Acuticoccus sp. I52.16.1: one gene and its partner. The protein of the gene in region 1 interacts with the protein of each later gene in a pairwise test. Links are inferred from orthologs where the notes say so. Each region holds a gene or a part of one and is shown in the gene's direction. Other genes may lie near its edges. The genes, in order: ptsN and trkA.

Evidence for each region.
Region 2: the proteins of ptsN (region 1) and trkA interact in binary tests that used the Escherichia coli proteins (3 or more experiments, as listed by UniProt). The link is inferred for Acuticoccus sp. I52.16.1 from one-to-one orthologs.

What each region holds. Positions count from the first base shown.
Region 1 is NZ_CP094828.1:1,736,212-1,739,372, forward strand. Bases 171-3,010 are described here. They hold ptsN (PTS IIA-like nitrogen regulatory protein PtsN), read left to right. Parts: upstream 171-1,279; coding sequence 1,280-1,741; downstream 1,742-3,010. Other genes in these bases: rpoN (RNA polymerase factor sigma-54), read left to right, coding at 171-446; hpf (ribosome hibernation-promoting factor, HPF/YfiA family), read left to right, coding at 661-1,275; leuC (3-isopropylmalate dehydratase large subunit), read left to right, coding at 1,900-3,010. Outside these bases: more of rpoN, read left to right, coding at 1-170; more of leuC, read left to right, coding at 3,011-3,161. UniProt on the Escherichia coli protein: Seems to have a role in regulating nitrogen assimilation.
Region 2 is NZ_CP094828.1:5,062,975-5,066,158, reverse strand. Bases 228-3,090 are described here. They hold trkA (Trk system potassium transporter TrkA), read left to right. Parts: upstream 228-902; coding sequence 903-2,279; downstream 2,280-3,090. Other genes in these bases: MRB58_RS22680 (D-amino-acid transaminase), read left to right, coding at 2,291-3,090; MRB58_RS22690 (aspartate/glutamate racemase family protein), read left to right, coding at 228-648. Also shown: more of MRB58_RS22690, read left to right, coding at 1-227; more of MRB58_RS22680, read left to right, coding at 3,091-3,163. UniProt on the Escherichia coli protein: Part of the constitutive potassium transport systems TrkG and TrkH. May regulate the transport activity of TrkG and TrkH systems. Binds to NAD(+) and NADH.

The sequences.
Region 1 (3,161 bases):
TCAAGGTCGCCTCTGCCATAGTGTCGCGGCAGCGAGCCTTCTTCGAGGGCGAGGCGCAGCATGTCTCGCCGCTCACCCTGCGCGAGGTGGCGCAGGACATCGGCATGCACGAGTCCACCGTCAGCCGCGTCGTGTCCAACAAGGCGCTCGCCTCGCCGCGCGGGGTGTTCCCGTTCCGCGCCTTCTTCGCGGTGGCGATCGACGCGGGCGACGGCGCGGTGTCGGCCGAGGCGGTGCGTGCACAAATTCGCCGCATTGTGGACACCGAGAGCGCCACCAATGTGAGGTCCGACGACGAGATCGTGCAGACGCTGAAGAACAGCGGCATCGTGATCGCGCGGAGGACGGTGGCGAAATATCGCGAGGCGATGAACATCCCTTCGTCGGTGGAAAGACGGCGCATGGCCCGTCATGACGGGTTCGGCTCGGTAGGGTCGCGCAGGTGATCGACAAGATCGGGCAAATCGTACACGCTCGATCTGGAACATTGACACCACTGGCGCGCGCGCCTAGAAGGCCGCGCCACGGCTCGGCGCCACCGACGATCGCGTCCCCGTGACAGTCCCTGTTTCGCGTGTCGCGGAGATGTCGGACCGTCGTCCGGCTCTGGCCTCCGCCCCACGTCTATCGAAGACGACATAGAAACGATTCGGGATTGTCATGGCCCTCACCATCGCTGGCAAGAATATGGACGTCGGCAACGCTCTGCGGCAACGCATCGAAGAGCGGGTCGAAGCGTCCGTCGGGAAATACTTCGACGGGAACCATTCCGGGCAAGTGACCGTTTCGAAGACCGGCGCCGGCTTCGAGGCCGATTGCACGATCCACCTCGACACGGGCGTCCTTCTGAAGACCTCCGCCACCGCCGGCGACGCCACAGCGGCGTTCGACCAGGCCGCCGAGCGGATCGACAAGCGACTGCGCCGCTACAAGCGCCGCCTGAAGGCCCACAAGACCGGGCCGTCCACGGCGGAAGTCGAGGCCGCGGTCGCCAACTATACCGTTCTCGCCGCCCCGGACGAGGACGAGGAGCTCGAAGAGAACTACGCGCCCCTCGTCGTCGCCGAGACACCGACCAAAATCCGTACCATGACCGTCTCCATGGCGGTCTTGCAGCTAGATCTCATCGATGCCCCAGCGCTCATGTTCCGAAACGCGGCCAACGGGTCGCTCAACGTCGTCTACCGACGCGCGGACGGGAATGTCGGCTGGATCGATCCGTCGCTCGCCTCGGGCAACGCTTCGTCCGGCGCGTCTCACACCGCTGCGGATTAATCCCGTGGACCTGACCGACCTCCTTGCTCCAGACGCTGTCGTCCAAGGCCTCGATGTCGGCTCGAAGAAGCAGGCGCTCCAGGAAATCGCCAGTCTCGCCGCACGGCGGACCGGCCTCCCGGAGCGCGAAGTGTTCGACACGCTCCTGCAACGCGAACGGCTCGGATCGACCGGTGTCGGCCACGGCATCGCGATCCCGCACGGCAAGCTCGTCGGCCTGCCCAAGCTGTCCGCGTTCTTCTTCACGCTCGCCCGGCCGATCGAGTTCGAGGCGCTGGACGACCAGCCCGTCGACCTCGTCTTCGCGCTGCTGGCGCCCGAAGACGCCGGCGCCGACCACCTGAAGGCGCTGAATAAGATCGCCCGCACGATCAAGCAGCCCGGCATGACCGACCAGCTGCGCGATGCCGAGAACGCGGCCGAGCTCTACACGCTGCTGACCCGCGCCCCCGTCGCCGCCAGCTGACCGCGCCGCGGCGGGCCGCCGACGGGCGCCACCCGCCGTCGGCACGACGGCTGCGCCGGTTATAGGCGATCCCTATCTCCGGTCGGGATGATGCCCGCTTGCCAAGGCGCTCGCGCGTTGGCATCTGGTATCGTTCAAAACAAAGGAGGACGAGAGCCATGGCGGCGCGCACGCTGTACGACAAGATCTGGGACGACCACCTCGTCGAGCTCCAGGACGACGGTACGGCGCTTCTCTACATCGACCGCCACCTCGTCCACGAGGTCACCAGCCCGCAGGCCTTCGAGGGGCTGCGCCTCGCCGGCCGCAAGGTCCACGCCCCGCAGCGCACCCTCGCCGTGGTCGATCACAACGTGCCGACGACCGATCGGTCCGCCGGGATCGACGATCCGGAGTCCCGCACCCAGGTCGAGACGCTGGCCCAGAACGCGGCCGACTTCGGCATCGAGTACTACAACGAGCTCGACGCGCGGCAGGGCATCGTCCACATCGTCGGCCCCGAGCAGGGGTTCACGCTGCCGGGCATGACCATCGTCTGCGGCGACAGCCACACCTCCACGCACGGCGCGTTCGGCGCGTTGGCGCACGGCATCGGCACGTCCGAGGTCGAGCACGTCCTGGCGACGCAGACGCTGGTGACCCGCAAGGCGAAGAACTTCCGGATCGACGTCGACGGTATCGTGCCCGCGCACGTGACGGCGAAGGACATCGTCCTGTCGATCATCGGCACCATCGGCACGGCCGGCGGCACCGGCTACGTGATCGAGTATGCCGGCGACGCGATCCGGGCGCTGTCGATGGAAGGGCGGATGACCGTCTGCAACATGTCGATCGAGGGCGGGGCGCGCGCCGGCATGGTGGCGCCCGACGAGACGACGTTCGAGTACATCGCCGGCCGCCCCAAGGCGCCGCAAGGCGCCGCGTTCGACCATGCGGTCGCCTACTGGAAGACGCTGCCGTCCGACGACGGCGCCCACTTCGACCGCGAGATCCGGCTCGACGCCGCGGCGCTTCCGCCGATCGTCACCTGGGGCACCTCGCCCGAGGCGGTGATGAGCATCGACGGCGCGGTGCCCAACCCGGCCGACATCACCGACCCGCACAAGCGCCAGGCGATGGAGCGGGCGCTGCAATACATGGGCCTGACGCCGGGCACGCCGATGTCGCAGATCGCGATCGACAAGGCGTTCATCGGCTCCTGCACCAACGGGCGGATCGAGGATCTGCGCGCGGTGGCGGCCGTCGTCCGGGGTCACAAGGTGGCCGAGGGCGTCTCCGCGATGGTCGTGCCGGGCTCGGGCCTGGTGAAGGCGCAGGCCGAGGCGGAGGGCATCGACAAGGTCCTCACCGACGCCGGCTTCGAGTGGCGCGAGCCGGGCTGCTCGATGTGCCTCGCCATGAATGCCGACAAGCTCAACCC
Region 2 (3,184 bases), 3.3 Mb from region 1 along the record:
TACTACCAGCACCTCAATCGTCTGACGCGCGAGCGCCTCGGCGGCCTGCATTCGGCGCCGATCCTCCTGTGGTCGTTCGACTTCGCCCAGATCGAGGCGTTGCAGGCCGAGGGGGACTGGGCCGGCGCCACCGCACGCATGGTCGAGGCGGGCGAAACGCTGGCGCGCGCGGGTGCCGAGGTCCTGGTGATCTGCTCCAACACCATGCACCGGATGGCCGGCGCGGTGGAGGCGGCGGCGGGCGTGCCGCTCGTCCACATCGCCGACGCGACGGCCGAGGCGGTGCGCGCCGAGGGCTGCATGGCCCCGCTGCTGCTGGCCACGAAGTTCACCATGGAGGGCGCCTTCTACCGCGGCCACATGCGCGAGCGGCATGCGCTCGACGTGCGCGTGCCCGATGACGCGGGGCGCGCCGCGGTGCACCGCATCATCTACGAGGAGCTGTGCCGGGGCATCGTCGACGCGGGCTCCAAGGCGCGCTATCTCGAACTCGTCGACAGCGCGATCGAGGCCGGTGCGGACAGCGTCATCCTCGGCTGCACCGAGGTGACGATGCTGATCGGCCAGGACGACATCGGCGCGCCGGTCTTCGATTCGACCGCCATCCATGCCGAGGCGGCACTCGCCGCGGCACTGAAAGAGGGCTAGGATGGGCCAAGCCATGCCGGATCGCCTATATAGAGGGGGGTGGACGTCGCCTGTGAACGTCCGTTGGGAGCTGGGAGATCGTCGCGTGACCAAGGTCATGATCGCGAGCGTGGACGATGCCGTTCGCACGGCCGACGTGCCGGGCGAAACAACGCGCGCCGCATCCGCGGATAATGCCGGCTCCGCGTGCTCTTTCCTTGCGTGACGCGCGCTTGCGTCCCACTCAGCCGCTGAACGTGGCGCACAACTAGCCTATGCGCATTGTCATTTGCGGTGCAGGTCAGGTCGGATTCGGTATCGCCGAGCGGCTGGCCCACGAGGGCCACGACGTCTCCGTCATCGACCTTTCGCCCCAGCTCATCGCCAACGTCCGCGACCAGCTCGACGTGCGCGGGGTCATCGGCCATGGCGCCCACCCGCCGACGCTGGCGGCCGCCGGCGCGGAGAACGCCGATCTGCTGATCGCCGTCACCCAGTCGGACGAGGTGAACATGGTGGCGACGCAGGTCGCGCACACCATCTTCCAGGTGCCGACCAAGATCGCCCGCGTGCGCGCCCAATCCTACCTCAACCCAGTCTACTCGGTGCTCTTCGCGCGCGACAACATGCCGATCGACGTGGTGATCTCACCCGAGATCGAGGTCGGCGAGATGGTCATGCGGCGCCTGTCGCTGCCCGGCGCGGTCGAGACGGTGCGCTTCGCGGACGACAAGATCATCGTCGTCGGCATCCTGTGCCAGGAGGATTGCCCGGTCGTCGACACGCCGCTGCGGCAATTGACCGACCTCTTCCCCAACCTCGGCGCCGTGGTCACGGGGGTCTACCGCCAGGGCACGCTGATCGTGCCCAAGTCGGACGAGATGCTGCGGGTGGACGACCTCGTCTACGTCGTCGCCCCGCGCGAGCAGGTGCGCCGCACCCTGGTGATCTTCGGCCACGACGAGCCCAAGGCGAGCCGCGTGGTGATCGCCGGCGGCGGCAACATCGGCTTCTACGTCGCCCAGCAGCTCGAAAAACGCGAGCCGTCGACCAAGGTGAAGATCGTCGAGGCGAGCCGCCAGCGCGCGCTCTACATCGCCGACCAGCTGCACAAGACGGTGATCCTCAACGGCTCCGCACTCGACCAGGACGTCCTGCGCGAGGCCGACGTCGAGGATGCCGACACCATGGTCGCCCTCACCAACGACGATCAGGCCAACATCATCGCCTGCGTGATGGCCAAGACGCTGGGCTGCGCGCGCAACCTGTCGCTCATCAACAACGTCTCGTATCCCGCGCTCGCCAACGCGCTGGGGATCGACGCGTACGTCAACCCGCGTGCGGTCACCATCAGCCGCGTGCTGCGCCATGTGCGTCGCGGTCGCATCGAGAGCGTGCATTCGCTGCAGAACGGGTCGGCCGAGGTGATCGAGGCGGAGGCGCTGGAGACCTCGCTGCTGGTCGGTCGGCCGCTTCGGGCATTGGAATTGCCTGAGGGGGTGCGTGTCGGCGCCATCGTGCGGCGCGGCAAGGCGATCGAGGTCAACGGCGACACGCAGATCATGGCCCGCGACCGCGTCGTCATGTTCGCGTTGAGCGAAAAAGTGCACCAAGTGGAGCAGATGTTCCGGGTGAGCCTGGAATTCTTCTGAACGGAGAGACGATGAGCCGGATTGCCTACGTCAACGGTCGCTACCTGCCGCACGCCCAGGCGCACGTGCATGTCGAGGACCGCGGCTTCCAGTTTGCCGACGGCGTCTACGAAGTGTGCGAGATCTGGAACGGCCACATCGTCGACATGACGCGCCACCTCGACCGCCTGGGCCGCTCGCTCACCGAGTTGCAGATGGACTGGCCGCTCGAGCGCCGCGCCATGGAGACGGTGCTGCGCGAGACCGCGCGGCGCAATCGCGTGAAGAACGGTCTGGTCTACCTGCAGGTGACCCGCGGCCAGGCGCGGCGGGACTTCGCCTTTCCCAAGCTTCCCATCCCCACGACCCTGGTCGTGACGGCCCGCTCCACCAGCCCGTCCGTCGCGGTGAAGAACTCCGAGGACGGCATCGCCGTCGTCACCACCCCGGACATCCGCTGGGAGCGGGTCGACATCAAGACCGTCTCTCTGCTGCCCCAGGTGCTGGCCAAGCAGAAGGCGGTCCGTGCGGGCGCCAAGGAAGCCTGGATGTACGACAAGGAGGGCTACGTGACCGAGGGCGCGTCCTCCAATGCCTGGATCGTCGCGCAGGACGGTACGCTGATCACGCGCCCGGCCGAGAAGGGCATCCTGCGGGGCATCACCCGCGCCGCGATCATGGACTATGCGGCCACCAACGGAATCAAGGTCGAGGAGCGTCATTTCACCCTCGAGGAGGCGAAGGCCGCGCGCGAGGCGTTCATCACGTCGGCGACAATGCTGGCGACGGCGGTCGTGAAGATCGACGACGCGGTTATAGGCAACGGCCAACCCGGCTCGATCGTGTCTGCCATGCGGGCGCGCTTCCACGAAGGCGTGGAAAAACTCCCTCTGAGCGTGTATTAAGACAGCGGCGCGAAGGTCCCG